3 regions of the Bacillus kalamii genome follow, and region 1 is predicted to be linked to each of the others. Evidence: predicted binding sites of a transcription regulator. Region 1 holds the regulator's gene; each other region holds the start of a gene.
The links. The regulator LexA, encoded in region 1, represses DNA repair genes until DNA is damaged. The targets are predictions, from matches to a motif close to CGAACATATGTTCG.
Positions count from the first base shown of each region.

Region 1 (10,352 bases):
CCCCCAAAGAATGACGGAAGATTTTTAGCTATAGCATTTAATACCTCACCACTGGACGCACGGGATGCCAAGCTACTTCCTTCTTTATACTGGGGTATATCTGCGTCCCAGCCGGAAGGAAGTTCATTCGTAATGGCAAGCTGCAATTGAGCGGCCAGATCAGGATATTCCTGCTTATAAGAGTCAAAAATAGAATTCCATTGACTTTCTTTCGTTTCCCCTGCTTGAACACATTCTTTTTCGAAATGCGCATACACCTCTTCAGGGACATAAAAATCTTCTTCAAAAGTCCATTTATATGCTTCTTTAGTAAGCTTTAATTCATCAGCTCCCAAAGGCATTCCATGGGCATCAGATTTCCCAGCCCGATTTGGGGATCCGTATCCGATCACTGTCTTTACTTCTATGAGAGTAGGCCTTGTCACATCTTTCCTGGCTTGCTCAATCGCCTTGGATAATTCTTCGATATCATTTCCATCATTCACTTTTATATATTCCCAGCCATACGCCTTATAGCGGCCTTCTACACTCTCACTGAATGCCTGGTTTAATTCGCCGTCCAATGAAATATCATTGGAATCATAGAGAACAATCAATCTGCCCAATTGTAAGTGGGCTGCCAACGAGGATGCTTCAGCGGAAACGCCTTCCATCAAGTCCCCATCCCCGCATATGCTGTATGTATAATGGTCAACTACAGGGTAACCATCTTTATTATATGTTTCAGCCAAATGTCTTTCAGCCATTGCCATACCGACTGCCATTGCAATTCCTTGACCTAATGGACCAGTTGTAGCTTCCACACCTACTGTATGGCCGTATTCAGGGTGCCCGGGCGTTTTACTCCCCCATTGGCGGAATTGCTTCAAATCTTCCATGCTCACACCATAATGTGATAAATGCAATAAACTATATAAAAGCATAGAACCGTGTCCAGCTGAGAGGACAAAGCGGTCTCTATTGAACCAGTTCGGATTATTAGGGTTATGGTTCATATACTTTGTCCACAAAGTGTATGCCATAGGGGCAGCGCCCATAGGCATACCAGGATGTCCGGAATTCGCTTTTTCAATCGCATCAATTGAAAGAGTCCGAATACTATTAATAGATAGCTCTTCGATTTTTTTCATGAAATGTTCTTCCCTTCCAGGTTGAATTTAGTCACTTCTATAATATAGTTGTTAAGCCGGTTATACAACATTAATAGTGAGATAATTACAAATAGAGAAACAATTCTTGTATGCGCGAGAAAAAGCGGGGAAAATCATATGCAGAATATACAGAAGCCCTTTGGAAAAGGATGTAAAGGGCTTAATGCAATCTATTTTTCTGTTCCTTAATGCGTTTGACCTTCTCAGGTGTTACATCATTTCCCTCGGGATCCAAGACAGTCAGGTTTTCGATCGTGTTTGCCATGGAAGATCTGAATGATTGCAGATATTCGCTTCGAAGCTTAGTTTGTTCTTTAGCTTCATCTGGCGTTAAGCCTTCATTTTTTGATTTTTTTGAGAGTTCATTAATTCTTGCGATTTTTTCTTTAGATAGCATAGTGACGCTCCTTCATTTAAGGTTTTCCTTATCATTGCCATGTTATAAGAAAAAAATAAAAGTCGCAAGTGAAACTGCTTCTATTCTTTTTGGCTATCTATGTATTCTAAATATCTTCTGTTAACTGTTGCCTTAGAAACCGGATAACCGAATCCCCTTAATGTCGCAGCTATATCAGCAAAAGTCAGGCCGCTTTCTCTGAGGCGAACAATTTCCCCAACAGGAACATCCTTTTTTTCAGGTCCTGTAGACTGGTTATTGGATTTGATATTCCTTTGGGGTCTGTATCCTTCCGCTACTGCTTTTTTCATCCCGCGGCTTATTTTTATGTTATGTAGTTTGCGCTGGTATTCCTCTACAATACCAACAATTTGTAAAACCATTGAATCTCCTTCCGATAATTCCAGTTCACCTTTTTGTGAGTAGGCTATGATCTTTACTCCTTCCTTGATGATGCAGTGGAGAAGCGCGATTTTAGCATTGCCCCTTCCGAGCCTGGTTTCATCCTGTACAAAAACAGCATCTGCCTTTTCCTCTTTAATAGCATCCAATAAAGTGAACACACCATCACGATCCAATTGGTAACCGCTCGCTTTTTCTTTCACGATCCCCATAATTCCATAACCCATTTCCTTGGCTAAAGAAACAAGTTCGTTTTCCTGCCGTTGTAAAGAGCTTGACTGCGTTTCTTTGTCTGTACTGACCCGGCAGTAAATGATTGCTTTTTTCATTTCCAAATCCTTTCTTTCCATCTATTTATAGTTCTCATTCCATTGTTAATTGAGTCAAATTTTCTTTTTGTTTCTTCATCACGGGTACTTTAATTACATCGCCCGCTTTCAGGACTTCACCATTCATTTTATTGGTTTGTTCTATATATGCAATAAAATCAGGTATTTCCATTTGTTGATCATTGTATCTTTCAGCAATTCCCCATAAGGTATCGCCGCTGCTTACTTCTATTTCAATATAGGATTGATTTCCTTTTACATTTAACATAACAAAATAGACGACTGAAAATAATAATATTACAACAAAAAATAATAGGGAAAAAGAATGCTTACGAATAAAATAATTCATTATAATCTCCTCCTGAAAAGTATGCGAATATTTGTTCGCTCTTCACAATGGATTATAATACGAACACTTGTTTTCTGTCAATAAAATTCAAACATATGTTTGTATCCTTAAATATACCATGCTATAATGGACACAAACAGTATTGAGGTGAGGTGTATCAATGAATAAATTATCAAAGCGCCAGCAGGACATACTTGACTTTATCAAGTTAGAAGTGCAAACAAAAGGATATCCGCCTTCTGTCAGAGAAATTGGAGAAGCTGTAGGTTTGGCTTCCAGTTCGACAGTACATGGTCACCTGGCCCGGTTGGAAAGTAAAGGATTGATTCGCCGTGACCCTACCAAACCGCGCGCGATTGAAATACTAGATTTAGAGGAAGAATCTTTCATCCCAAAACGGAAGCCTGTCAATGTGCCCTTGGTGGGTAAAGTAACTGCCGGCCAGCCTATTACAGCGATCGAAAATATTGAAGAATATTTTCCTTTGCCCGAACATCTTGCAGGATACGAGCAGAATGTCTTCATGCTTGAAATATCGGGCGACAGCATGATTGAAGCTGGCATACATAATGGAGATTATGTCATTGTGCGCCAGCAATCCACCGCCTTAAATGGGGATATAGTTGTCGCAATGACTGAGGATGATGAGGCAACAGTCAAACGTTTCTTTAAAGAAAACAATTATTTCCGCCTTCAACCGGAAAACTCATCACTAGCCCCTATCATTCTTGATAAAGTGTCTATTTTAGGAAAAGTGATAGGATTGTACCGGGAAATCAACTGACTGCAAGCGTTCTTTCAAGTGATTTATATCATGAAGGAACGCTTTTTCTGTATTATCGCTGCCTTCTTTCATATTAAATATTCAAATAGAATGCTATAATGAAGCTATGTCAAACTTTAGGAATGATATAATGGGAATAAACGTTTTCCTTGATGATTTCCGTACGTGCCCCAATAATTATGTTCTATGTACCAATATTGATGAATGCCTACACATACTGAAAAATTATCATATAGACTATCTTTCTCTCGACCATGATCTCGTGAATAAAAAAAGGAACGGCTCGATGTTGGCTAAAAAAATGGTGGATTTACAATTATTCGCTAAGCATATTACTATACACTCCGCCAATTCGGTTGGTGGGAAAACGATGTATAACTGTTTTAAGGATGCACAAAAAAACCTGAAAATGCCGCTAAAAATAGGCATTTCCTTAAAACCGATGCCGCTTTATTAGCCATCACAGAAATAAGATAAAGAGGCTTGGAGAAACCGTATTTCTCCGTAAGAAAAAACCGGACTGCCATGTGATATTCTTTGAAGAATTTCACATTGGTTCGGTTTTTTTTTACTTTTTGAATTTCTTCATATAGCGTGGTTCTGCTTGAAGGGTCGGCAACACTGATATACAACGCCCTATTATAGTTGCCTTGTTCTTTTTCTATCCTCCCCTTTTCCCCTTCTCTTTTTACTTACTTTTCAAACTATTATTCATCTTTCTACACATTTATATATTAGAATAATAAATAGAAAGGGGGAAAACCATTAATGAACAAGAAGAAAAAAGTAATCATGACTGCTGAAAAAAGAGAGCAATTAGATCAGTTACGCTTGAACATCCAGTTAAAAACAACACCATTCTTACAATCGGCTTATCTCGCCGATAACTTGCCACAAGTACTATGGGACAAAATCAGACAGGCGATTCTAGAAGACCAAATCTGTTGTCATATTTGCTCATCTTCTAAGGGCAAGTCATACTTATTTACAGATTGGGATTTTGATTATACAAATCAAACAGTCTCCATTAAGTCCATTAAACCTTTATGTTACTCTTGTTTTTGCCTTCAGGATTACGAAACATCACTCGGTTTCTTGGATGAACAGGAACGCACGGCATTAATTCAGCACTTCTTACAAGTGAATAAATGTAAAAAAGACATCTATCAGTTGCATTTACGCGATTTAAAGATAAAACAGCACGCTAATTATACAACCGTATTTAAAGAGGCTGAACAGATCAGTTTAGGCAATATCGAGCAATTGCCGATGTTTATCAATACATTAATGGATACCCAAGCACAACATAAACAAAGTGTTGCTGAGAAAGCCGTTATTAAAGTAGATCATCAAGTCCCTTTTCATCGGGAAATAGAAGAGGCATTAAATGAAATAAGAATAAATAAACAGCAGTGCCTGCTCTCCTCATTATGATGGAGAGTTTTTTATACTTACACGTAAATTTCATTTATCAATCACTTAAACGTCAACTTTTTTGCCCATTTTTCCAACTGCTTTTTAGGATGAATCCTTATTTAATACCGTTCCCGTTTAAATATTTTTAGTAAATAAACCCAAAAATAGGTAGACAACTAGTACCAGTTGATTTGTTTTTTCATACCATACTAGTGAATCAAAACATTAATGAATGGAGGATTTCTTATGTTTCTAAACAAACGGAATTCAGGCGGCTGGGGAAACTGGGGAAATATGAATGATTGCGGTTGCGGATCCAATATGGGACCTTCCAACATTGGACCTTCCAATATGGGGCCTTCCAATGTAGGACCTTCACAAATGGGGCCTTCACAAATGGGGCCAGGCACTGGTCCGTGGGGATCACAGGTCTCTCCAGGCAACACGCAAATGTATCCTACCCAAACAGCGCCTTCTCAAGTGTCGCCAACACAACATTCGATGAACAAAAATGTCTTTAAAACTGTTGTTCCTAACATCCACCCTTCGCATACCACTACGGTAAATAAGCATATCATTCAGCATCAGCATTATTTCCCCCATACAGAATCTTGTGTAAACGAATGCTGTGTAGAAAACGTGATTTGCCAACCGCCACCAAATCCTTGCTGCTACCCAAGACCTTATTAAAAAAAGCCCTTTATGGGCTTTTTTATTGTGAAGATGACTTCGCCAAACAACTCCATTTTTTATTCTCTCCTTAATTATAGAAGGGCAATGGAAAACGAAGATCTTTTATGGAAACAAAACAGCAATCACATCCATTTAACTATTAATACAGGCAACTACCTAGCATTTTTAGAAATGAGGGAAGTGATTAGCTTATGTGTTCTTATGCAACTAGCAAACTCTCTGTTTGTTTAATCCATTTTCTTAGGAAGGATCTAGGACTGCCCCTAACTAAGAAAGTGATGGAGACTTTTTCTTTTCATAAATACAAAACCAGTGGTCATATTGATTTTCTGCATCTTTTTCTTGCTTTACACATTCAGTACACACCCATTCGCTAGATAATAACGGGAAAAACGTATCAACATAAGGCAACGTAATATCAACAATCGTTAAATAGATCCGGTCAGTATAAGAAAAGAATTGTTTAAATACAGTTGAACCTCCAATTATATATAAATCATTGTCGGCTTGCTCAGCTAAGATATCCTCAATAGAGTGTTTCACTTCTACTTCATCAGGAAAAACATAGTCTTTCCTGCGAGTCAGCACTATATTTCTCCGATTATGTAACGGCCGGCCTATCATTTCATAAATCTTCCTGCTCATTACCACAGAATTGCCCTCCGTCAATTCCTTGAACAAGAGTAAATCTTTTTTCAATCTCCATGGCATCTGATCGTGAATACTGAATTCTAGGTTTAAGCCTACACAGGCAATCATATTAATACTCATATGGATATATCACTTCCTTTAGCTAGTGATTCTGACTACTTCTTTATAAGAATAATCCCGAAAAAAAGAATATGAAAGCTGTTTGGCTATACAAACATATACCTCCCCCGCTTACCATACCCTCTTTAACCCACTTTTGTATTATTGTAGCATAAGCTCCGCAAGACATCCTTTTCCTAGCTCCAAAACAATCCAAACCATTATACAAGTGCCTATATATAATTAATTCACAAAAAAATGAAACTTTTTAGGCCGCTCAATCGTCTATATAAGTATAAATATATTTTGAACGGAGGAATGTAGTAAATATGCATAATACTTTCTTATATGCTGTTCTTTTAATCGGGTTGTCTGTATTGGTAAGCGTTCTTTCCGTACAGGTAGGGACTTGTTTTCTCATACTATCCATCTTAACCATAACAGTTAAAAACACAATTGACCGAAAATATGGCCACTTACTGAAAAAGAAAGAATACGCCTCCAAATAACCAAAAAAAGCAGAAGCTATGCGGCTCTGCTTTTTTCTTTTAATCAAATGTTTATTGAATAACCAGCCTTTTCTTTTCCTTACCTTTTGCTTTTTTCCATCGTTCGTATTTTTCGCGCTTTTTCGAACACCCAAAATCAGTTGTTGCCTGAATGAGATTATTAACAATGGATGCAGTCGCCCATATGGAAATAGCTCCAACAGCCAAAGCGGCAATTACTTCATTAGAAGATATCTCAATAGAAGTATGTTCGGTTTGGATTTTCATTTGAATGCCTCCTTTATTATGATTTAGAATAAGACAAGTCTATCAATAATTGATGATGTAAAGGCAAACTGGAAATGTCAATATCGGAACATCGGGATATGTTCATTTAAACTTATCTTCTAAAGGAATAAAATATTTTTCGATTCCCTTCGTAAAGGTTTTGTATAGGCTTTCGTTCAATAAGTAGTTCCGCCTTTCGAACCACCACCACCAGCTTTGGAGTTCATCATACCTTTTCGCCTTTTCTTCCATGGATAAGTCCTTTTCCTTTAATCTCATCAAGCACCTCCAAATACAGTATGTTATGATTTGTTGTTATTCACATTACATAGTTCATTTTGTAAGGGCGCTTTTCCTTCTGCCATTTCCATATTTCTCTATATTTCAGGAAGGATTTCGTGCACAAACTGCTGAATTGGTGTGTATGGCATATGAATGTATGTATCCCCTTTTTGCAGCCTGGCGTCTTTTATATGTAGTAAAACTTCTAAAAAAGTACGATTTAGAGTGACCTAAGATTTTCAGATGGATGCATTTAAAAAAGCCTGCTAGAGCATAACTACCCTTGCATATTAGCTAGAAAGAGTATTGCTTTACTCTTCCACTATTCCATCGTTCCTTAAAGCCTAATCTATCCATGAAATATTCCTTTCCATTTTGAACATACTAGAACTACTAATTGATGCATTCAAATGAAAGGAACACATATGACTATTAAAAGGTATTTGAATAAGCTAACTCCCGCCCAAATCATCGTTTTATACTATTTTATCGCCGTATTATTATCCGCCTTTTTATTCCGGCTTCCGATTGCCCTGCAGGAAGGCGTCCATTTATCTTTCATGGATGCAATATTTACAGCTGTAAGCGCAGTAAGTGTAACTGGCTTGTCCGTTATCGGCATTACCGATACATTTAGTGTTCCTGGTTATTTTATCTTAATGTTTGTTTTGCAATTTGGCGGTATAGGCGTCATGACTTTACATACATTCATCTGGTTAATCTTTAAGAGAAAAATCGGATTCAAAGAGCGCCGGCTAATTATGACTGATCAGAACCAAGGCTCCTTTGCTGGTTTGGTATCCCTATTAAAACAGGTATTGATCATGTTTGTAACCATTGAAGCTCTTGGTGCAATTATTCTAGGTTTTTATATGACTAAAGACTATCACTCTGTGCCTGAAGCATTATTACAAGGACTTTTCATGTCTATTTCTGCCACAACAAACGCTGGATTCGATATTACCGGAAGTTCTTTATATCCATATGCAAATGATTATTTCATCCAATTGGTAAATATTGTTTTGATTCTTTTCGGGTCTATTGGCTACGCTGTTTTGATTGAAGTGAAAAATTATTTGATCCGCAGGCCGCAAAACCGTCCTTATCAATTTTCATTGTATACAAAATTAACTACATCCACTTTCTTTATCCTGATTGCCTTAGGGACGGTATGTATCCTATTATTGGAGCACCATCACTTTTTATTAGAAAAACCTTGGCACGAACAATTTTTTTATGCGCTTTTCCAGTCGGTCACCACAAGAAATGCCGGCCTCGCTACAATGGATGTCAGCCAATTTGCACCGCCGACTTTATTTATCTTATGTGCATTGATGTTTATAGGCGCCTCTCCCAGTTCGGTTGGAGGAGGCATACGAACCACTACATTTGCTATTAGCGTTTTGTTTTTATTCCATTATGCCCGTGGCCACCAGCATATTAAAATATTCAAACGTGAAATTCATGAAGATGATATCAAAAAATCTGTAGTGGTCACCATGATTGCTTTGATCGTGTGCGGTTTAGGGATCTTATCGCTAAGCATTTCTGAAACATTTTCCTTAACTGCTATTCTGTTTGAAGTGTGCTCGGCATTCGGAACAACTGGTTTATCTTTAGGTATTACATCAGACTTATCGGCAGCAGGGAAGGTCGTCATCATTATTCTCATGTTTATCGGCCGAATCGGCATTCTTTCATTTATTTTCATGTTCGGTAAAGGGAAAGATCCTGATATTTACCGCTACCCGAAAGAGCGAATCATTATTGGTTAAAGAGATTGGGGCTATCAGCCCAATCTCTTTTTGCTGATCTTCTATTCATGGGTCATATTTCTGTTACATGTTTATTCGGTATGTTTATAACCCTCAATGAATGGAGAAGAATTGTATTGCTGTGTAATCACCCCGCTGTCTTCTATGTAAATATAGATATGGTCGGGTTCATCCTTAAAAACAACTGCCGCTTCATATGGGCCTAAGCCTTTTCCTCTGTTCACTATTTGTATTTCTTCTATTTCTTCTTTCTTATACGATTTTAATAAATGCGACATTGTTTCACGCTTCAATTCCATCCTTTCAAGCCATAAACCCGTTTTCAAAAAGAAGATGTATCCTATCGCACCTATTATGCACAGCCCAAGAATAGCGAATAAACCAATTGCAGCTTTTACTTTGTAATCAACCTTAGGAGCGCCGGCCACAGTCCTCCCTCCTTCATTTTTAAACATGCACATTCGGAAATTTTATATAATTAAGAAAAACTTAAGGATACTCATTTATAATAAGAACTTGGTTAAATTTGTTGTTTATATTACTTAACATGCATGAAAAGCCAGTTTATACAGCTGGCTTTTTATGTTTTTATCTAAAGAATCCGCAAAGAATGATGATTCGTATTTTTTTAAAGGAAACACTTTTATGCAGTTTTTGAAGGTATTTCAACATTCTGCAAGCCTTTTCATCAAATTGCTGACATTAGCATAATCATAAAGCTGCAAATTGCTTACTCCACACAATTCCTTCATATGTTTCTTTTCTAGAATCCCCATAAATAATTCACTTTTTCCACAGAAGGGCAATACACTATATGGATCAACTCTTAAGGAGGTTTCCAAAATGTATTATCCTTACCATATTCCTTACTATCTATCTAACCCAAATTACATGCCTGCATACTATTCTACTCAGCATCAGGCCCATACACCTGCATCTCCATCAACTGTTTATGATAGAATCCTACCGCCAACTCAACCAGAAAGGCTTATGAAATCTGCTGAGAATACAAAGCTTCTTCTGGCTGATGCAGCTGTCGTAAACGAAAAACTAAGGACCTCACCGGACTTTGTAAAACAATTAGCTACCGCTGCCTCACAATCCGACCATCAAACGGTCCATTATTTAATCAATAATTTGGCCATTCAAAACAGAGCCTTGATATCCTATTCCCCAGGTGGCATTTCCATTACATTAATACCGCAAGATGAAGCGAATAGTTGCTGTTATATCGTCATGTTTTTAAAC
Region 1 is NZ_JBDFMI010000001.1:2,123,126-2,133,477, forward strand. It holds gene tkt (transketolase) at 1-1,130, opposite strand, end outside; gene ABC357_RS10570 (DUF896 domain-containing protein) at 1,312-1,548, opposite strand; gene ABC357_RS10575 (YneB family resolvase-like protein) at 1,629-2,279, opposite strand; gene yneA (cell division suppressor protein YneA) at 2,314-2,628, opposite strand; gene lexA (transcriptional repressor LexA) at 2,789-3,412, shown strand; gene ABC357_RS10590 (cyclic-phosphate processing receiver domain-containing protein) at 3,543-3,869, shown strand; gene ABC357_RS10595 (hypothetical protein) at 4,181-4,846, shown strand; gene ABC357_RS10600 (CotD family spore coat protein) at 5,075-5,518, shown strand; gene ABC357_RS10605 (dihydrofolate reductase) at 5,789-6,292, opposite strand; gene ABC357_RS10610 (hypothetical protein) at 6,601-6,780, shown strand; gene ABC357_RS10615 (hypothetical protein) at 6,832-7,047, opposite strand; gene ABC357_RS10620 (hypothetical protein) at 7,150-7,326, opposite strand; gene ABC357_RS10625 (TrkH family potassium uptake protein) at 7,755-9,104, shown strand; gene ABC357_RS10630 (DUF3139 domain-containing protein) at 9,176-9,532, opposite strand; gene ABC357_RS10635 (YuzC family spore coat inner layer protein) at 9,948-10,352, shown strand, end outside.

Region 2 (10,352 bases), 1.1 Mb from region 1:
ATTTTTTTGATTTTATCAAATCACTTACTTTCGGTCAAATAATCGATTTGTCAAGCTGGACGGATATCAACAACTGCCTGCATCTCTATATAGTGGATTTCTTCAAAGGAATCCACTATATGTAACTTTTTATCCCATTCATTCACATGATGGATTCTCCCGATCATGAACTGGTGCTTATGGCTCTTATAATACGTTATAGCTACTTGCGTGCCATATTCCATCGCCTCCGCAATATTCTGGTCAAGTTCTTCCATTTGCTGCTCGTCAGGAATGGCCCGCTTTTCATAGGTATCCTCTTCCGCCCACTCACGAAGCATTTTTACGTGCTCCGGAAGCATCAAAGATACCCATTTTATACTTCCACGATCTCTGATCATATCCTTCATATCCCCTTCTCATCAAGCCTTATGCCCGCCCAGCAGTTTGCTTCGGTATACAGCCGTCCCGCCGGCTGTGTACGAAATAGCGCGAAGCAGCGATTTAGAGCCAAATCTTCCCCGTATGCGGTCAACTACATAGCCCAAATCTCGCTGGGCCGGTTTTTTCGGTTCAAATAAGGTCAGCTGCATGCATTCGTCATCACTTACATTCGAAAGCGAAACAGATAGCTTCCTTACCGTTTTTCCTTCATAATTCTCATGGAACAGCTCTAGGCAGACGTTATACAGTTCCATCGTAATGTTGGTCGGTGACGCAATTGATCTAGAGCGGTTGAATCCTCCGCCGAATTCATCCTTGCTGTAGCCGACGCCCAATGTAACCGTCCTTCCCGCCTTCCTGGAAGCCCTTGCTCTTCTCGCTACTTCTTCGCATATCTCCAATATGACATGCTTGATTTCCTGTTCCTTCTTATAATCACGCAAGAGAATTTGGCTCTTGCCGAAACTGATTTGCCCTTCCATGCATGGGGGGCCCATCTCTGAAAGATCAACGCCCCAGGCATGGTGGTATAGTTGATTGCCCATCACGCCGAATTTTTTCTCCAATAGCTCCAACGGATAATTGGCCAGCTGCTCCACTGAAAAAATCCCCATTCCGTTCAATGTTTTTTCCACACGGCTTCCGATTCCCCACATCTCTCTCAAGGGAGATAAAGGCCACAATTTCTCAGGTATATCTTCATAGGTCCATTCAGCGATCCCTTTTTTCTTTGCATCCAAATCCAGGCACAGTTTAGACATAAGCATATTAGGCCCTATGCCGATTGCACATGGGAGCTGAAATTCCCTTTCGACTTCATCTTTAATCTTAGCTGCAATATTTTGTGCGCTTCCCCACATGGGCAATGTCCCATCGACTTTTATAAAGCTTTCATCCACACTGTATACATGAATGGCATCCTTGGGAACATATCGATTAAACAAACGGGTAATCTCAGTGGATATTCTCATGTACATAGCCATTTGCGGTTCCACAATGTGAATGCGCGGATCGTTCGGGATTTCAAACATCCTCGCGCCCGTCTTAATGCCGAATTCTTTCTTCATCAAAGGTGAAGCAGCCAGAACAACGCTGCCCATACGTTCCTTGTTCCCGACAACCGCTAAATAGCAGTTCATCGGATCAAGGCCAAGCATGACAGCGGAACAGCTTGCATAAAAACTCTTCATATCAACGCATAATATATGATTATGGGGCATTGTACTGTAATCCATTCCTTCCCCTCCAAAAGAACATTTGTTCTGTTTTTAGTATACACTAAATGATATACGAATATGCGTTCGTACACAATATAAATTTATTTCCAAGAATAAAAACGGAAAACTTCTTCTAAAAATTCATAAAAAAAAGAGCCCTTAGAGCTCTTTTCAAATCATATTATTTTTAGGATGCAACCAAAATCGTCCATTATGTAAATAAAGATATTGTTCTTGGCATATATAATTATTATCGGAATACTGCAAGGCGACACAGTCTACCTTATCAGTTGCAGACACTTTCACACCCCATATTGAAGTATAAAATATACCATGATCTCCTTTTATCCGTCTATAGTTTAAATGATACGAGTGCAACCATCCTAATTCATAGTCCTTTTCTTTGTGTACCCAGAAATCAAGAAATCGGGTGCTTTTATACTGCTCCATTTCCCTCGATATTAATCTTTTGCTTAACACTTCATAGGCTCTGCAGTTTTCACTTTTAAGAAATTGATCAGCTTCCTCATAGGAGGCTGTACTGAAAAATACATTTGGATCATTAAATTCCACTCTCATTCTCTCCACCCGTTCAACTTTTAAAAGCCTAACTGAAATAATCCCTCAAGCCCCATTTAAAAAAGCTTCTCAAAAGCCACCCGCTTGCCTCCGTTCGCTACATAGATGATGCCGCAATACATATACCCATTTTTTTCAAGAAGTCTCTGCATCGATCTGTTTTGTTCATGCGTATCGACTTTAATACTGTTGATCCCTTTTTCAAGGCACATCTTTTCTGTGATTTGGAATATACTCGACGAGATGCCTAGCCCTTTAAGAGTGTTGTCTACAGCAAGTCTATGAATGACGGCACATTTCCCATCGCTAAGCCACTGGCCATCATAAATCCGCTTATAGTTCGGTTCTTCATCAAACGAAATGACCGCCGTAGCTGCGACTGCCCCTTTATCCAGCAGGACATAACTATTTCCATTCAAGATATCATTTTCTATCGTTTGACTGGTCGGATAGTTATCCTGCCACTGGTCAATATTGTTTTCTTTGAAATACTCCTGAGCCTGTTTAATGATCTCCATCACATGTTCTATGTCTGTATCGGTTGTTTTCCTGAATTCCAAGCTTCCTTTTTTCAACGCTATCATCCTCCCAATGAATGGCTACAGTTCAATAAACGTCCAGCTTTTATTGGCAGGATTTATCATACATCTTCTAATTTTTTTTGTCGAGAGCTCTGTTCAGCCTTGCCCTCTGCAACCAGTAGAAGAAAATAATAAAAAATCCAATTTTTGTGAACATTAAGGTAAAATGGAGGATAATATCCTTTAAACATAAAAAGGAGGAAATAATGGACATAAGAATTTTGAAAACGTCAGATGCGGAATGCTATCGGAAGTTGAGATTAGAGGCTTTACAGAACAATCCAGAATCATTTGGCTCAAGCTATGAGGAAGAAAAGGCATATTCTGTTGACATGTATAAAAATAGATTAGACAGTAACTACACTTTTGGTGCATTCAAAAACAAAGAACTAATCGGCATCGTTACTTTGTTTCAAGAAGGTAGACACAAATTAAAGCATAAAGCTTCTATTTTTGCTCTATACGTTTCTCCTGAAAAAAGAGGCCTTCAAATAGGTAAGCATTTAATGGATGAAGCAATAAAAAAAGCAAAGGGTTTAGACGGTATTGAGCAAATTCAATTATCTGTAGTGGCAAGTAACGCGCCCGCAAAAAAGGTATACGCTTCATTGGGCTTTCACACTTTTGGCAGAGAGAAAAAAGCATTAAAAATAGATCAAACCTACTTTGACGAAGAGCATATGGTGTTGTTTCTGTAAATTAGACATGCATACAGCTAATAGCCGTCCACCATTTATTACAATAGAATAAAAAGTGCATTTCGTGCCATATTGGTTCATTTGTCATTTATCACCACATCCATTCAAGCTTATTTCTATGAGAGATAACCGATCATAAAAAAACCTTCCCACTTAAGGAAAGGCATCAATAATAACGATATCATCATGATTTGATATAAACAATATACCCGAACTCTTTTTCCAGTATCGCCTTTGCTTTTTGGGCACTTGCCAGTGAAGTAAATACTCCTGTCGTGAGGCGGAGACCTCCAGACTTATAAGGATAAATAATCCAACCGGTCTTTTTACGCACAGCATCGGCAGCAGCTAATTGTGTTTGTTCATCCGGAAACGTTCCTGTCACCAGGCGGTAAAACCCTTTCCCATTTCCGGTATTGGGGTTATTGACGGGTGGCTTTTCCGTTAAATGAAACGCTTTTGCCAATCCGTTCACATGGCCAAGGGCAATCTTGTCCAGATATGCGCTATTTTTAAGCTTGACTGCATCTTCTGCCTTATCGATGAATCCATTTTCCGTAAGGATGGCCGGCATCCGGGACTCACGAAGCACATGCAAATTTGATTGCTTTTTCCCGCGATCGACAAAATCCACCTGCTTCATAATTTCTGCATGGATTGTGTTTTGATAAATAGACGTTGGAGCTCCACTGCCTGGAAAAATATAATCCTCAAATCCTGTCCCGCCGCCGGAATTAATATGGATAGATAGATAAAAATGTGCTCCCCATGCATTGGCTGCATTTGTACGGTCAGATAAAGATGGAAAAGTATCTCCTGTGCGGCTCATCTTTACTTCTACATTGCTGTATCTGCTCAAAAGAAGATTTTTTACCCGTATAGCAACAGCCAAGGTGATATTCTTTTCCTGAATACCATTTCCGATGGCCCCTGAATCGCTGCCTCCGTGGCCTGGATCAATAAAGATTTTTACCATTTTGCTCACCTCTTATTATTCTATGATTATAGAAGGACAAGCGTGATTTTCCATTGCCATTCCCACAGCCTATTCTTTCTGATTAGCCACCCCGCGGGCCAATGCAGCTTTTTCATCCAAGAGTTTTATTCTAGTTCTTTTATTCATTTACCATGTCCTTTAACGCAAAAAAAAGACCCAACCATTGGTTGTGTCCGCTTATACTATGTTAATCGTTCCACTTTAATCTCCATGCACACATTCCTTGTTCATCAGCCAGATGGTCAAGGTTTTTTTCAAGATACTCGCAGGCTTCCTTAGCAGAACCACTATTATTGAAAACGGCTTTTAGCCCGTATGGGTCTTTACATGGAATATGCTCTTTCTCTAAAACCGCCAAAACATAGGGAATTACAGGCAAATCTGGACATTCAAAGTGTAACCGGCTGCCGTTTTTTAAATAAAGGACCAAATCGAACTTTAAGACAGCTGCCAACATGCCCAATGTACGCGGCCTTGCCCTTTTAACAATCGCTGCTTCAGCATGGGATATTTCGCCAAACAGAATTCTTTCCGTTATGTCTCCCTTTTTGCCTCTCAACGGCTGGCCAATAGACATATCCAAACCTTCATTTGTAACAGTCATATAGCAAACAAGGGGCAGACGCTTGGAAAAGCGGACACGATCCTCATGATCATTGTCGACTTCAATCAGCACTTCCTGTATTTTCCCTTTGGTGTACTCAAAGAAATCATACATACAATCCTTCTCCCTTACATTCCAATTTAAAAAACTTAAGGCTATGCATATTATTTTTCATACTACTATTTATACGTTTGGAACCCAAAAAAAGTTTCACCCAACAAAAAGGCGCTGCCGCAACCGGCAGCGCCCATCTTTTTTATATCTTCTTCACCATATAAGCATACGTATGGTCAATGATTGTAATTTGTTTCTTCTCTTTAAAGCCTAAACGTTCATAAAGTCTTCTTGCCGCAGGATTATCTTCATCGACATTCAGTGAGATCGTATGGTGGCCCAGTTCCTTCCCTTTTTCCGTAATGGCTTCAAGAAGAGCTGTACCAATTCCGTTGCCTCCATATTCAGGGTTTACACTGACTGTGTCAATATAATAATCCTCCGGATCGGCTTCTGAATCCAACTTTAATTCCTTATCCGGATATTTTTTGTTCAGCACATCCAGAATGGCTGCATCCAATTCATCTGCATCTTTGCCGTGGTAGGCAAGAACTAAGCCAACCGCTTTCCCATCCATCATTTTCACCAGGCAGTTTTCGTAGCTTAAACGATTTCCCTCCGAACGGAAATAATCTTCAAGCTGCTCCAGCACAGCATTATCTTCAGTTTCTCCTGTAAGAGAATGGGCGATTTCATGAATCGCATCGTACATGAGGACAGCTGCTTCCTTTGCATGTTCAGGTCTTGCTTGTTCAATTGTCATTTTGTAACAGAATCTCCTTTTCCTCAAAAAACTCTACACATAGCGTAACACATTTTTAGAAAAAAGAATCCATGCATGATTATAAATGTGGTTATATATGAAAAGGAATATCATGAAAAAGAGAGGTTTCTGTAAGAACAAAAAGGATAGGCGGAGCCCCTTATTCTGCCCCGTCTATCCTTTTTCAATTGTATCTTATATTATTCTCATTGAATCATACAACGGGGAACGGATATTGCCTTTTTTATGAAGGCAATGACGTTTTACCCGATAATTCTTCTGCCGTTTTTCCGTGTGGCTTCAACAGGACAAGAAGGAAAGCAATGACGATAAACACACTTGAGATTTGAAAAATGGTCGCAATCTCAAAATAAGTTGCCAAAAAGCCAAAAATCAGGCCGCTTAACCCGATGCCAAGATCAATGGCTGAAAAGCTCATTCCATTGGCAATGCCCCTTCTTTTGGGAGGCGTGATAGATAGTCCCCACGATTGGAGTGTCGGCAAAATTGAGCCATATCCCATTCCAAGAAGCGCCCCGGCGATGCCAATATGCCAGCTATTATGCGAAAGAGACAGCACCCACAGAGCTGCAAAGGTCAGAACCGAACAGACAAGAATGATGCCGCGCGGACCATTGCGGTCGAACCATTTACCTGTAATAGGGCGCGATAATGTCGCAAACACGGCATTTACAAGATAAAAAACAAAAATATTATCAATTCCCCTGTCATTTCCAAAAATAACAATGAAGGAAACAATGGAACCGTACCCGAATGCAATCAACAAAGTAAGGACAGCTGGAAACCAGGCCGCCTTTTCAATAAGGGACCCTGTATAGGAAAACTTCAGATCAGACCTCTTCGTCTTGGCGACAGATTCAGGCATTTGATAGGATACAAGCGCCAAAAGAACAATTGCTATGACACCAAGGAACCCGGAAACATAAATAAGATTCGTAAAGGTTGTTGTCTGGTAAAGCAATAGTCCAAGGCTCGGTGCTACGATCATTCCTAGCGTAATTGAAAGCCCGTAATAGCCTGTTCCCTCACCCAATCTTGAATTCGGGATCAAGTCCACCGACGCAGTTCCGTTGGCGGTAGTCGACCATCCCCAAGCAACGCCGTGCACAAAACGGAATGCCAGAAGCACAATGACAATGTTCGTTAATGGATAGATCATTGTCACGGCCAATAAAGCAATCGCTCCGATAAAAACGAGCCAGCGACGTGCTTTATATTCAAGCATAAAGCCGATGAATGGGCGGATAATGACTGCTCCGATTGAAAATAAAGCTGTCATCAAACCCACTTCCAGTTCAGAAGCGCCGATTGATTTAATATAGGGCGGCAAAGTCGGAATTAACATTTGAAAAGACATGAATGTAAATAAGTTGCCCAAAATGAGCATAATATAAGACTTTGTCCAAAGTCTTTCCTGATGAACCACAAATATCTCTCCTACTCTACTTAAACTTAAAAAACGATACAATTATTTCGCATTACTAAATAGTATCATAGAGAATAGAGAAAAAATAGTCGAAAATGATCGTAAAATATTGAATCAATTTGGTTGAATTATCAAACTATTCCATCTATCATTAGAAACATAGTAATGAAATCGCTTACAAATTTTGCAAACCTCATAGAATCATTACCAAACCGAAATTGAGGGAGGTAGATGTATGGCCCAAGCTTTAGGAGAATTGAAACAGGGTGTACAGGAATTTTTACGAGGAACAAAAAAATTATATATTAATGGTGAATTTGTCGAAAGCAAATCGCAAAAGACATTCTCCACCCCTAACCCGGCTACTGGAGAAACATTGGCGGATGTCTACGAAGCGGAAGCGGCGGATATCGATGCAGCTGTCAAGGCTGCAAGAACAGCATTTGATAAAGGCTATTGGTCCAAGATGAGCGCCTCCCAAAGAAGCCGATTGATGTATAAATTGGCGGATTTGATGGAAGAGCATAAAGAAGAACTAGCACAATTGGAAACGCTTGATAATGGAAAGCCAATTTCAGAAACAAGCAATGCCGATGTCCCGCTGGCCATTGAGCATATGCGTTATTATGCAGGATGGTCCACCAAAATTGTCGGCCAAACCATTCCGGTAAGCGGTAAATTCTTTAATTATACACGCCATGAGGCGGTCGGCGTTGTCGGACAAATCATCCCATGGAACTTCCCGCTGTTAATGGCGATGTGGAAACTGGGCGCAGCACTGGCTACAGGGTGTACAGTCGTGCTTAAGCCTGCTGAACAAACTCCTCTTTCAGCCCTGTACCTTGCAGAGCTGATTGACAAAGCCGGATTCCCGCCTGGCGTTGTCAATATTGTGCCCGGCATGGGTGAAACGGCCGGCCAAGCACTTGTCGACCATCCTCAGGTTGATAAGATTGCCTTTACAGGATCGACAGAAGTCGGTAAATCCATTATGGTGAATGCAGCTAAAACACTGAAGCGGATTACCCTTGAACTGGGCGGAAAATCGCCTAACATCATCCTTGATGATGCCGACCTTTCCAAAGCGATCCCTGGCGCATTGAATGGGGTTATGTTTAATCAAGGTCAAGTCTGCTGTGCCGGTTCACGCGTTTTCATTAAAAAGAAAATGTATGATAATGTTGTAGCCGATATGGTGTCACGCGCTAAATCGATTAAACAAGGCGCCGGCCTTGACCCAAGCACTCAGATGGGTCCGCTTGTATCAAGTACCCAGCAAAAACGGGTCATGAATTATATCGAATCCGGCGTCAACGAAGGGGCGGAAGTGCTGGTTGGCGGCACAGTCCCGCGCGAAGATGGATATTTCGTATCTCCTACTATTTTCAGCGCTGTTAAAGATGAGATGACGATTGCCAAGGAAGAAATATTCGGCCCTGTCATTGCTGCAATGCCATTTGACGATCTTGATGATCTGATTGACCGCGCCAACGCCACCGAATACGGCCTTGCAGCCGGATTATGGACAGAGAATCTATCCAAAGCCCATTATGTAGCAAGCAAGCTTCGTGCCGGCACTGTATGGGTAAATTGCTACAATGCATTTGATGCTGCCTCTCCTTTCGGCGGCTTTAAACAATCTGGCCTTGGCCGGGAAATGGGCTCTTATGCATTGAACAATTATACAGAAGTGAAAAGTGTCTGGATAGGCATGAGTTAAATAGCTTCTTACTAAAAAACGATGGGCCGCCTTGAAGGTCCATCGTTTATTTATAATTTCTGTACAGCTATTTCCCTTCAGCATATAAGCTTGTTAACGTATATACATAATTATCACTTTATAAAGGAGAATGGTCATGGCAACCTGCACACATTGCACACACAAATGGAAACCGAAAGAAATATGGGCACTGGGCTTTTCAAAAAAAGGCAAATGCTGTCCATATTGCGGAACGCGGCAATACATATCAGGTGGGACACAAGGGCTGCTGACATTGGGATTCATAAGCCTTTTGTTCATTCTATTGTTTCCATTCATCATTCAATTAAGCGAAAAAGAAGAACCTTTATGGTAGCACCGCTAACCCCCTAAACCAATCATTCACTTTTTCAATTCAAAAAAGATGAGAGCTGAATACTCTCATCTTTCTACATGTATCCTAGTTTTTATTTTTCAATGAAATAGACACATTCTGCATGCAATGTCTTCCCTGCTTCAAGGAATACTGCCCCATCTTCCTTGGTCAATGAACCAGGGCCAGCCATCCATGGTTCAAGGCAAATGTATTCCTCCGGAAGCTCTGACCAGAGGACTCCATTCTGATACACATCGCTGTATTGGATATGCAATGTACGGCGATTATCCTTAATGCACATTTCCGGGTCTGACAGGTGTAAATATACTTTTGCATCATCAATGGCCAGCTCAGCTGTCGGCTGGGTGCGGCTCTTCACCTGCTGATCTCCATTATCCAAATAACGCGCTGCAGGTATGTTATATTTGCTCAATGTATGATTGCCTAGGAAATACGGATGGAATCCGGCATAAAACGGCATCGTCTGGCTAGATCTATTTTCATACGATTGTTGGATGGAGAGTTTTCCATCTTTTAATTCATAAGTGAATAGCAAATGGAAGGAAAATGGATATTGCTTAAGTGTCTCTTCATCTTCTTTCAGCATTAAAGTCACTTTTGTATCATCAATGGAATGCACGTCCCATTCTTTATTTCGGGCAAAACCATGCTGTTTCATTGTATATGTAACGCCTTCCCAAGTGAATTGGTTGTCCGGCAGCGGCCCGCAAATTGGGAATAGGACAGGGTTGCCTCCGCGAATATTTTTAGCAGGATCGGCAAATGTTTCTTCCTGTAAATATAAAACATCCTCACCTTGAAGGGTTAATTGAAGAAGGATGCCCCCGCGCTCTGGACAAAGGACAGCCTTGGATTGACTTTTATCATCAGTAATCACAATTACATTAAAACCT
Region 2 is NZ_JBDFMI010000001.1:987,820-998,171, reverse strand. It holds gene ABC357_RS05020 (YolD-like family protein) at 51-380, opposite strand; gene ABC357_RS05015 (Y-family DNA polymerase) at 402-1,658, opposite strand; gene ABC357_RS05010 (hypothetical protein) at 1,812-2,213, opposite strand; gene ABC357_RS05005 (GNAT family N-acetyltransferase) at 2,276-2,794, opposite strand; gene ABC357_RS05000 (GNAT family N-acetyltransferase) at 3,007-3,498, shown strand; gene ABC357_RS04995 (N-acetylmuramoyl-L-alanine amidase) at 3,683-4,474, opposite strand; gene ABC357_RS04990 (hypothetical protein) at 4,683-5,213, opposite strand; gene ABC357_RS04985 (GNAT family N-acetyltransferase) at 5,356-5,916, opposite strand; gene ABC357_RS04980 (MFS transporter) at 6,161-7,363, opposite strand; gene ABC357_RS04975 (aldehyde dehydrogenase family protein) at 7,599-9,083, shown strand; gene ABC357_RS04970 (hypothetical protein) at 9,220-9,438, shown strand; gene ABC357_RS04965 (aldose epimerase family protein) at 9,530-10,352, opposite strand, start outside.
Region 2: the regulator LexA is predicted to act here: its motif matches at 1,714-1,727, upstream of ABC357_RS05015 (Y-family DNA polymerase).

Region 3 (10,352 bases), 1.2 Mb from region 1:
AGTAACTATACCATCAAGGTTGGTCAGAAATTGCGTGTGAAGTAGAGATTAAAATCGCTTATTATAATTTATGGGGATTTTTTGTTTTTTAAGAAAAAATTATTGATTTTGGAATATTTTGTAGTAAAGTTGGTTATAGCAAATTAACATAACGAGGTATATTATGAATCATATAATCCCTATAATTCCAGAAGACAAAAACTATTGGTTGATTAGAACTCAATCAGGAAAATACTATGTTGAGTATCGAAGAAAAGGTTTTATTGCAATTAATTGGAATAAAATCACTTTAGATGATATTAAATCATTAAGTTCGGAAGATTTGGCAATAAAAGTTAAAGAGGAATATCCAGATAAACAAAGACCAGGTGGAACAGCTAATCAATTACGCATTTTTAAAGATATAATAAAAAAAGGGGATACGGTAGTAATAACTGGTGTCAATTCGAATAAGTTCTCCATAGGCGAAGTAATCGAAGACGAATGTTTTGAGGAAAACATAACAAAAGAAATGCTTGATGCTAACTCAAGGGTATGTCCGTATAAAAAAAGAAAGAGAGTAAGATGGATAAAAGAAGTTCATAAATGGGACGTTGAAATGCCTATGTTTAAGCTATTGCAACATGCTCAACATACTATTTCAGATGCAAATGAATACAAAGATGTTATAGAGAGTATGATACATGATTTTTATATTCGTGGAAATTATGCGCAACTGTCCCTTAAAGTAAAAAAAGAAGAAAATATCCCTATGTCGTCTTTTTTTGCTTTAGGTAAAGAAATATTAGAATTAGCTGAGGAATATCTTGATTATTCACTTGACGCTAATTTTGATTTAGATTCTATTGAGACACAAATTAACGTAAATTCTCCAGGAAAGATTAAACTAAAAGGACCAATGACAGCAATTTTAATATTGGGATTACTTATTGTTGGTGCAACTGGAGGAGGAATATCTGTAAGACCACCAACCAACGATAGTCCATTATCAGTTGAAATTAAAACTGGTAGTGTTATTACACAAGTAAATGACTTCTTGAATGAAAGACAAGCAAGGAAGCAAAAAGAGATGATAATGGAGAAGTATATGGATGAATTAGAAGTTGAAACTCCCGATGAGCTTACAAAACTAATGCAGGCTGTTGAAACAAAGAAAACAAACAATAATTAAATCAGGTTAAATAATTCTATTATAATTGGAAATATTTATTAAGGTGAGGTGATAACATGATTGGGATATTAAATGCGATATCAGTAGTAGGTACGTTTTTAGTGGTATTTAGTATTTTATATTTTGTACAATCATTCACCTTGGGGATATTTCCATTCTTCAAGAAGCAAGTAAATCAAAAGATATCTATGGGGGATATTATTTTTCCAATAACATCAATTTTGTTTATTATATTTTTTGTGGATTTTTATCAACCCTTTTAAGTTTTCTTTTAGAGAAAGTTATGTCACAAACAATTGTTTGTCAACTTACAAAAGTAATATATACCATGTTAAAAGCCCTTCCTTAATTGGAGGGGCTTTTTAAATAGTATGTAAGTAATTCCTCGCATTTGTTCCTCAGCCTTGGATTAAAGTAATTATGATGTTCCTCATATCCTTTGTAAATAAATGTATACATTGTAAAGGACTCGTCACTCTGCTGTTTAAATACCTTGATTTTATTCTTCCTCAAAAAATCCCTTGTTTTCTTAATGTCCTTATAAACTTCCTTAATTGTACAATCAACTAATTCCAAATACGGTTTTTTCAACTTTAAATGGCTTTTATCAATCACTTTTCTATCTCTTTCTAAGATAGTGATAACCATAGGTAGGTAAATTTCTTGTTCGATTATATCTCTTTCTTCGCTTGGAATCCGTGTCATAACCATTACCTTCTTTAACCTTAATATGACAATTATATACAAACGTTTGTTCTAAAACAACTTGAATTAGAACGAATGTTCTTGTAATATTGAATTATACAAAAGGGAGGGGTCACACATGGGAGCAGTACCAAAACCACCATCAAAAAAGAAAACCAAAGCAAAGCGGCCAGAACGAGATGAGTATGAATTGGAAGAAATCGCAATGCAGTTGAATGAAGCGAAGGACGATCAAGAAAATCGATTAATTATTGCTTTGAACCAAGAAGAGCCTATAAAAGGAAAAGTAACTCACCTGGACCCGGTAACGAAACAAATTACTATTTCATACCTATTCGAAAAATATAAAGTCCATTTTTTAGATATCCTCAAAATTGAACGATTACAAGAGAATTAAATAAAGCCCCTTCTCATTGAGTTGGGGCTTATTCTTAGATTCCTAATAATTGTTTTTTCTTTGATTGAAATTCTTCTTCTGAGATGATGCCGTCATCCATTAAAGCTTTAAATTTCCTGATTTCTTCCGAAACATCAGTCTTTACCTCTTGTATGATAACACTGTTCTTATTTCTGTTGGCAATCATGTCTTCAACATACTTTTGAATCTCATCGACATATGATTGCTCTTTTTTTGCGTACATAATTGTATTTTCATCTTTTGTTGCCGCCATTAGGCCCCCTTTATTTTCTTTACTTCCCATGAAGATAAATTGGATATATCCATTTGTCATCGATCCTGCCTTTTTCACTTGCACCCCTGACATGTTTGTTATGTCTATTGTCTTTTCGCCATCCATCCCGTGGTTAAAGAAATTTAGTGCACCTTTTCTTTTAATTCTAAGAAATTGATTATCTATGGTTACTAATGTTTTGCCAGCAGCTTTAAATTCAAACGTCTTCACGCCTATTTCCCCCTTTAAAAACATAAGTAAATTTTACCATCTGAAAAAAGAGCATGGAATATATTTTTTAATCGTTTTTCTCAAATTCATAAAGGTCATCTACTTTAACCTCTAAAATATCTGCTAAATCAAAAAGTATTTCTGCACCCGGATAGTTCTTGCCGGTACACCATGATGAAATGGTATTCGCGGATTTTCCGTATCTTTTCCTGAAGAACTCTCTATTGTAGTCACTTTTTTCAATTAACCAACCAATATTACTCTTTAATTTTTTCAAAGTAATCACCCATATAATATTTCTCTATGTCATAAAAAATTCCTTTAAATACTGAAGTTATCAAGATTTTTTCGTTATAGATACAGATTATTTTTGTAAGGACACGCATTATTTAGGCAAATGACCATACATTGTAATTATCAAAGAAAAGGAGAGTGAAAGAAATGGGAGGGATATTATTGGTAGGGGCGTTCGGTGCATCGTTGATAGGTATAGGGTTGTTAGAGGGAGCGGGGGTTAAAATCAATCATGGCATGCTAAATTTTACAATGGAGGCTGTGAAATTTGGAGGGTTAATCTACTTGGTCAAAATGGCAGCTACATTGTTCCTTTAATAATTGACTACACAATTTAGATTTCTGAACATTCAGCCTGCCGTGATGATGAAATAAGAAGGGAGATATAGAGGTATCTGTCGGAGATAAAATGTAATGCTTGGTACAAGGCCAAACCATTGGTATATATAGGACTGTAAATTACATTGAAAATTACATCTGATGAAATCTACAGTGAAAGATAGTTTGTAGACTACATTGTACATTACAAGGAGGATTACAATGATAGAAATACTAGCTTTGCCTGTCCTAGCTCTTACAGCTGCGCTTGTCCCAAAAAGACGTATGAAGGACAAACAGAAGATCCAACAGGTATTTGAAAACAGAGGGCTTGGCATAAAAAAAGATGATGAAATGCTTTATCCGATCTTACTCAATGAATCCCACAAGGACACACATTCCACTTACATTTACTCACTTCCACTCGGCTTATCCTCAGAACAATTCGATTCTATCCTGACAGCAATAATAGAAGGTATCAATAAAGATTGCACCACTGAATTTGTGGATGGAGTTATGAAGCTGAAGGCGTACAAGGCAGCCTTGCCCACTCAATGGAATTACGATGATGGATTACTGCGGCCAAACAAATGGCTGGTACCGATCGGCAAGAATCATGATGGAATCCTATATCATGACTTTGAGAAATATCCTCATATGCTTGTGGGTGGTGTAACCAGGTTCGGCAAAACGGTCTTCATTAAAGAGGCTTTTTATTCTCTACTCATGAACCAGCTGGAAAACGCTGAATTTTACTTTTTGGACCTGAAAGGCGGTTTAGAGTTTGGAAAATATATTGGTCTTCCCCAGGTAAAAGGAGTGGCTGCGGATCTATACGAATCCGTTGAGTTACTGTCTACCATTCATGATGAATTAAAACAAAGAGAAAAACTGTTCCGACACCAAGGTTATACAAACATCATTGATTCTCCAATTCAGAAACGGACCTTCATTATTGTCGATGAGGGAGCAGAATTATCGCCTAACCTTCTGACTGGTGAACTGAAGAAATACGCTAATTACTGCCAGCAGACCTTATCAGAGATAGCTCGTATCGGAGGCGGTATTGGGTACCGTATGTTATTCTGTACACAATATCCAGTGAAAGAAGCCGTACCTATGCAAATCAAAATGAACATTGTGGCCCGATTATCATTCATAGCTGCTGCTCAAATATCCAGCCGTGTAATCCTAGATGAAAACGGAGCCGAAGAATTGCCGGCCATACCTGGGCGAGCTATCTATAAAGTGGAGAAAAAGCGTATTGTCCAGGTCCCGTATATTACTGATAAATATATGTTTACTAAGATGGGAGAGCGAGAACATGACATCCTTAACACAGTCCAGAACAGAGATGTTGTTAATGACGATAGACCAATTAGAGATGGCAACAATACGTCATCTTCGTGGAATCCACGATCTTAAATCATACCGTAATGCATGTTTCGCCTTGAAAAAATTGGAGCCTTATACATCCACAACATTTTTCAATAAAGAGAAGGTTTATTACCTGAATAAAACTGGTCGGTCCCTGATTGGTTCTGAAAAGGAAATCAAACGGACCACAAACATTGAACATTCCCTTTTACGGAACGATGCATACCTGTATCTCAATTGCCCATTAGATTGGCAGAATGAAACTATACTTGAATATGCAGTCGAGCAGCCACGTACAGCCGGTATCATTGTGAAAGGTATGGCTGTGGCCACAAAGAATAAAATGGTTGCCGATGCTGTTTACAAAAGAAATGGTTATACTCACATCGTTGAGATCGATAACAAACGTGATATGCTCGACAATCGGAAGAAGCTACAATCATACAGGGACTGCTTTAAGTATCTGGATACACCACGATTGGAGATATTCACGACTACACAGGACCGTAAACGAAAGTTTGAAAAGTGGCTCCTGGAATATAAACTTCGTGGGGAAGTGCTTTTATACTCAGATATCCATTCCTCCTTAGGCTTCTAGCCAGTTATAGCGTTTATTTGGATTTAATTTTACAGCTGTATCAAACATGGCATTTTTCCACGCTCCGTAAATATAGCCAATTACATCCCCTTTTACGTTGCCTTTTTTTATCTGATATATGGCTTCTTTAAAGGTTTTATTCCATGTATCCATATGAAGGTCGAATTGTATGTTTGCATTGGATTTCCTTGCAGCTAAACATAATCTGCCCCATAGTCGGTAAATGGATGAAGCTGATCTAAAGAACGGGCTTACTGCATCAATAAAGCTTTTTGGTATGGAAGAAGAAACATAAGTGTGATCATAAAATACCGGTTCTGATTGGTTGTCCACATTTTCATCCACAGTTGATGAAGGAGTGTCGTCTACTTTACGTATGTTTTTAATCTTTTGTTTTAAAGAAACAGAAGTTGTTTTATTGGTCGGACACTTATCGGACTTTTTGCCAGGGGTCTTGTCGGTCACTTCTGTGGAAGGCAAAATCTGAATGGCATTTGCAGTCTGTCTCATATCCTTTTTGCGCTTAGTTGGCACCTGGCGGATCATGGCCATGGCTTCAAGTTTCTTCATTAAACGTTGCACAGTTTTATATGACACTTCTAATAAAGAAGCAATCGTATTTTTACACATATAGCTCACACCGATTTGCTTGCAGCTGTGGCGCTTTAAAACTTCCAGTAGGCTTATTAGTCGAGACTGCACATCAGCACGCTTAACAAGCTCCTGGATATTGTCTCTGTATGTTCTTACTGTTTGGTTCATTTCTTCCACACTCTTAAATGTAGAAAGATTTGTATAGGCTGTTTCTCCTGCGATTACGGTTATTTTCTTTTTCATACTGTTTCTCTCCCTATAGAAACAAAAAAGCAATGCTGCCGTTAGGGACAAACATTGCTAAAGAAACATACATCATATAAAATAATTACATGAGTACAGCAAGTGTTTGCCTATCTTCAGTAGGCGGACGGTATAAGGATGTTACCAGCATCACTTATGCGCGTTGTGCTCTTTTGTTTTGGTTATAGGGTGTACAGGTCAATCAATACAATCGGCATTCGACATTAATGAGTGCGTATAAGAATATCAAGAACGAGAAATTTTACCATTACATTTTAAAGCAAAAAAGTGATGTATTTCATGCGATGAAGAGCTTTTTCCATAAAGAGGAGAATAGTAAGGTTCATGCTTGAGGGATATTCCCTCTCTTTTTTTTGTGCCATTAACATATATTGAAATACTATTATTTAACCGAGAATGAAAACGTTTTTATTTTATTTAAATATAAATAATATTTTGCTTTTTCAGATAATTGGTGTTATCATAAGTGCAAACATCATGAGAGGGGCACTTACGATGATCGATTATCTAAATAAAATTAATGTAAATATTATACTTATATTGTGCTAGGGCTGCAAAACATATCTTTATTAAGAATATGTTTTGTTCGACTTGTTATTTTATTAAAACAAGGCGCTTTAGCAGGATAGAATGGGCGCCCAACTGAGAAGTCGGGTTTTTTATTTGCACTTATAGGTTTGAATATTCAGAAAATTTATATAAACAAAGGGTGATTATTATGTCGAATAAAGAAAAAATCATTGAAATGATGTATAAGGCATCAACCGGAATTGCAAATGCTGTCCTAGTTACTTTAGGAATCGGTTTACTGCTAGAGTCATTCGGGAACTACCTTCACTGGGATGTGTTATTGCTTGTAGGCGGTGCCGCTAAAGTGTTGCTTGCTCCAGCGCTTGGAGCGGGAATTGCATATCAGCTTGGCGGCAACTCTTTAGTCATTTTTAGTGCGATGGCCAGCAGTGCGGTAGGCGGTGCCGCTATTCAACGCAGTGCGGAAGGTGCTTTCACTCTTGTAACAGGACAACCTATCTCGGCTGTCATTGCAGGTGTGATTGCTACATACATCGGCTTGAAGATTACGGGTAAAACAAAACTAGACATCATGGCGATTCCATTCGCAGCAGTGCTTATCGGTGGTATTTGCGGAGTTTATCTGGCAATGGTAACAACTCCGTTATTAAATTGGATCAGCGGGCAAATTACTCAATCGGTACAAGGTTCTCCATTAGTCGGAAGTATGGTTCTTGCAATTGTATTCAGCATTTTATTGATGACTCCGGCTTCATCTGCAGCTTTGGCCATTGCGCTTCAACTTGACCCAGTATCAAGTGCTGCTGCTCTGATTGGATGTACAGTGCAATTCGTTGGTTTTACAGTAATGTCGCGCAAGGATAATGATTTAGGCGGCTTCCTGGCACAGGCGATTGTGACTCCTAAGGTCCAATTTCCGAATCTGATCAAGAATCCTCTTTATATTATTCCTCCATTTGTGGCGGCTGTCATTTCTGCGCCAATTGCAACAATGGTTTTCAATTTACAAGTGTCATATGAGCTGGGCGGAATGGGGTTAAGTTCATTAATTGCACCAATCAGCATTTTGACAGGACAGGGGCTGAAGGTATTCCTTATCTATGTTGGAGTAGGAATGGTTCTGCCGGGTATTATTACGTACGTATTGCATAAAGGATTAAAAGCTTTAGGAAAGGTAAAGGCTGGGGATCTTCACCTGGAAGTCCAATAATACAATCGATCGATATTGGAAAAAGCCCGGATGTGTACTGCATCCGGGCTTTTCTGCTTCAAATAAAGGCATTTATAATGAGCGCACCTGCAAAGGCAATGAAAGAAAGCAAGGTCTCTAGCACTGTCCAAGTCTTAAATGTCTCTTTGACTGATAATCCGAGGTATTCCTTTACCATCCAGAAACCGGCATCATTGACGTGAGAGAACATTAATGAGCCAGCTCCTGTTACGATTACAAGAAGTTCTAGATTGACACCCGACATCGATTCGATAATGGGGGAAACAATTCCAGCCGCAGTTGTCAATGCCACAGTGGCAGAGCCGGTAGCAATTCGGATCAGGCCAGCGATCAGGAAAGCAAGCACTAATGGAGATAGCGACATGTTCTGTGCCATGGAACCGATAGTATCTGCAACCCCACTATCTATTAAAATTTGTTTGAATCCGCCGCCGGCTCCAATTATGAGTATGATTGAGCCAACCGGAAGAAAACAATCATCTACAAGCTGCTTCAGATAATTTCGATTTTGGCCCTGCTTCAAGATCAATAGATACATGGCAATAAAACAGGAAATCAAAAGGGCTATCAAAGGGCTGCCGATAAATAGCAAAGTATGTTCAAAGCCTTTTGGCAATGATAAATATGGTGCAATCGAACCGAGAATCATTAAAATGATCGGCATAAGGATCGTTAAGAAGGATACCCCGGTTCCCGGCAGTTTTTCTTTATTGTTTCCGTCCTCTGCTGTAACAAGACCTGGTTCGTTTGTTGGCACGACGTATTTATGTATGAATTTGGCGAATAAGGGACCTCCGATAATTCCGGTCGGCAATGCGATGATTAAAGAATAAATCAACACTTTCCCTAAATCCGCATTATAGATGCTGATGGCAGCTATAGCGCCGGGATGAGGCGGAACAAGTCCATGTACAACGGACAAGCCGGCGATTGCAGGCAATGCGATTAATAAAATGTTTTTCTTAGTAGCCTGCTGAATCGAAATAACTAATGGCAGCAATATTAAAATGCCCACTTCAAAGAAAACGGGAACACCAATGATAAACCCTGCGAAAAACATAGCCCAAGGCATTTTGTTTTCACCGAATATTTTGACGAAAAAATTAGCTATTTGCAGTCCGGCACCCGAACTGGCAAGCAGCTTTCCTAATATCGTACCGAGAGCCAAAATGCCGACTAAATGTCCTAAAGTACCGCCTACGCCCGTTTCGTAAGCGCTGACTATTTTGTCGATCGGCATGCCAGTAAAGATAGCTAAAAATAAACTGGCTACCAATAAACTGATAAAGGCATGCCACTTGAATAATGAGACACCGATAATGACGATGACGATTGAAGCTAATGTGATGAGCAATAAATACCAATCCATTATCTTTTCCTCCTTTTCACTTGAGAACTAGCTTGGAGTTTATGAAAACACTAACATTCTATTTCCACAAAATAAATGAATCAAACAATTATTCAATGTGCATTATCGCCCTTTTTATGGAATGGCCCTGTAAATCTGCATCGGCTCTCATGTAAGTTAAAATAAGTTGGGATTTTGGCTTATGATGTTCGTTTTTGTTTTTGCCCGGGGTGTTGTGTCCCACCCTTACGGAATTGTTTATGCAATACGAATCAATAGTAACTAGAGCTAAAATGTCGGAATTCAAGTGGAAGACTACTATAATAATAGATAAATATGCTGTTTGAAAAGAGTGGCCGATAGTTTAAAAGGGTAGAAAGAAATACTTAGCAGTGTGCACAACAGATAAAGTAAGATCGGCACACAAAGCAGGAAAGGGGAATGTACTATATGAAGAATAAATATGTCATCGGTGTAGACATGGGCTCGACCAGCACAAAAGCGGTCGTATATACAGAGGCTGGCAAAGTGGCCGGGAGCGCTGCGGTTGGCTATCCGATGTATTCTCCTACACCAGATATAGCGGAGGAAGATCCGGATGTTATCTTTGCAGCGGTCCTGACCACTGTGGAAGATGCGTTAAAATCGAGCGGGGCTGCACCGGAAGACATCCTATGCGTGTCGTTCAGTTCAGCGATGCACAGCGTTATTGCTGTTGATAAAAAAGGTGAGCCCCTGACCAAATGCATTACATGGGCAGATAACCGAAGCTCCGCGTGGGCCGAAAAAATAAGTGAAGAAATGGATGGCCATGAGATATATTTGCGTACTGGAACCCCGATACATGCTATGTCCCCTTTGGCTAAAATAACATGGCTTAAACACGAAAAGAAGGAAATTTTCAATCAAACCTATAAATTCATATCAATAAAGGAATTTGTCTTTTTCCGTTTGTTTGGCCAATATATTGTGGACTATTCCATTGCGTCCGCAACCGGATTATTGAATTTGAAAGCATT
Region 3 is NZ_JBDFMI010000001.1:3,295,972-3,306,323, reverse strand. It holds gene ABC357_RS16365 (N-acetylmuramoyl-L-alanine amidase family protein) at 1-45, shown strand, start outside; gene ABC357_RS16360 (hypothetical protein) at 164-1,171, shown strand; gene ABC357_RS16355 (YhjD family protein) at 1,517-1,876, opposite strand; gene ABC357_RS16350 (YolD-like family protein) at 1,995-2,273, shown strand; gene ABC357_RS16345 (SHOCT domain-containing protein) at 2,308-2,778, opposite strand; gene ABC357_RS16340 (helix-turn-helix transcriptional regulator) at 2,846-3,055, opposite strand; gene ABC357_RS16335 (hypothetical protein) at 3,220-3,390, shown strand; gene ABC357_RS16330 (FtsK/SpoIIIE domain-containing protein) at 3,613-4,815, shown strand; gene ABC357_RS16325 (hypothetical protein) at 4,715-5,365, shown strand; gene ABC357_RS16320 (helix-turn-helix domain-containing protein) at 5,354-6,202, opposite strand; partial or broken gene ABC357_RS16315 (sporulation protein YhbH) at 6,397-6,555, shown strand; gene ABC357_RS16310 (PTS sugar transporter subunit IIC) at 6,936-7,964, shown strand; gene ABC357_RS16305 (GntT/GntP/DsdX family permease) at 8,023-9,354, opposite strand; gene gntK (gluconokinase) at 9,784-10,352, shown strand, end outside.
Region 3: the regulator LexA is predicted to act here: its motif matches at 1,916-1,929, upstream of ABC357_RS16355 (YhjD family protein).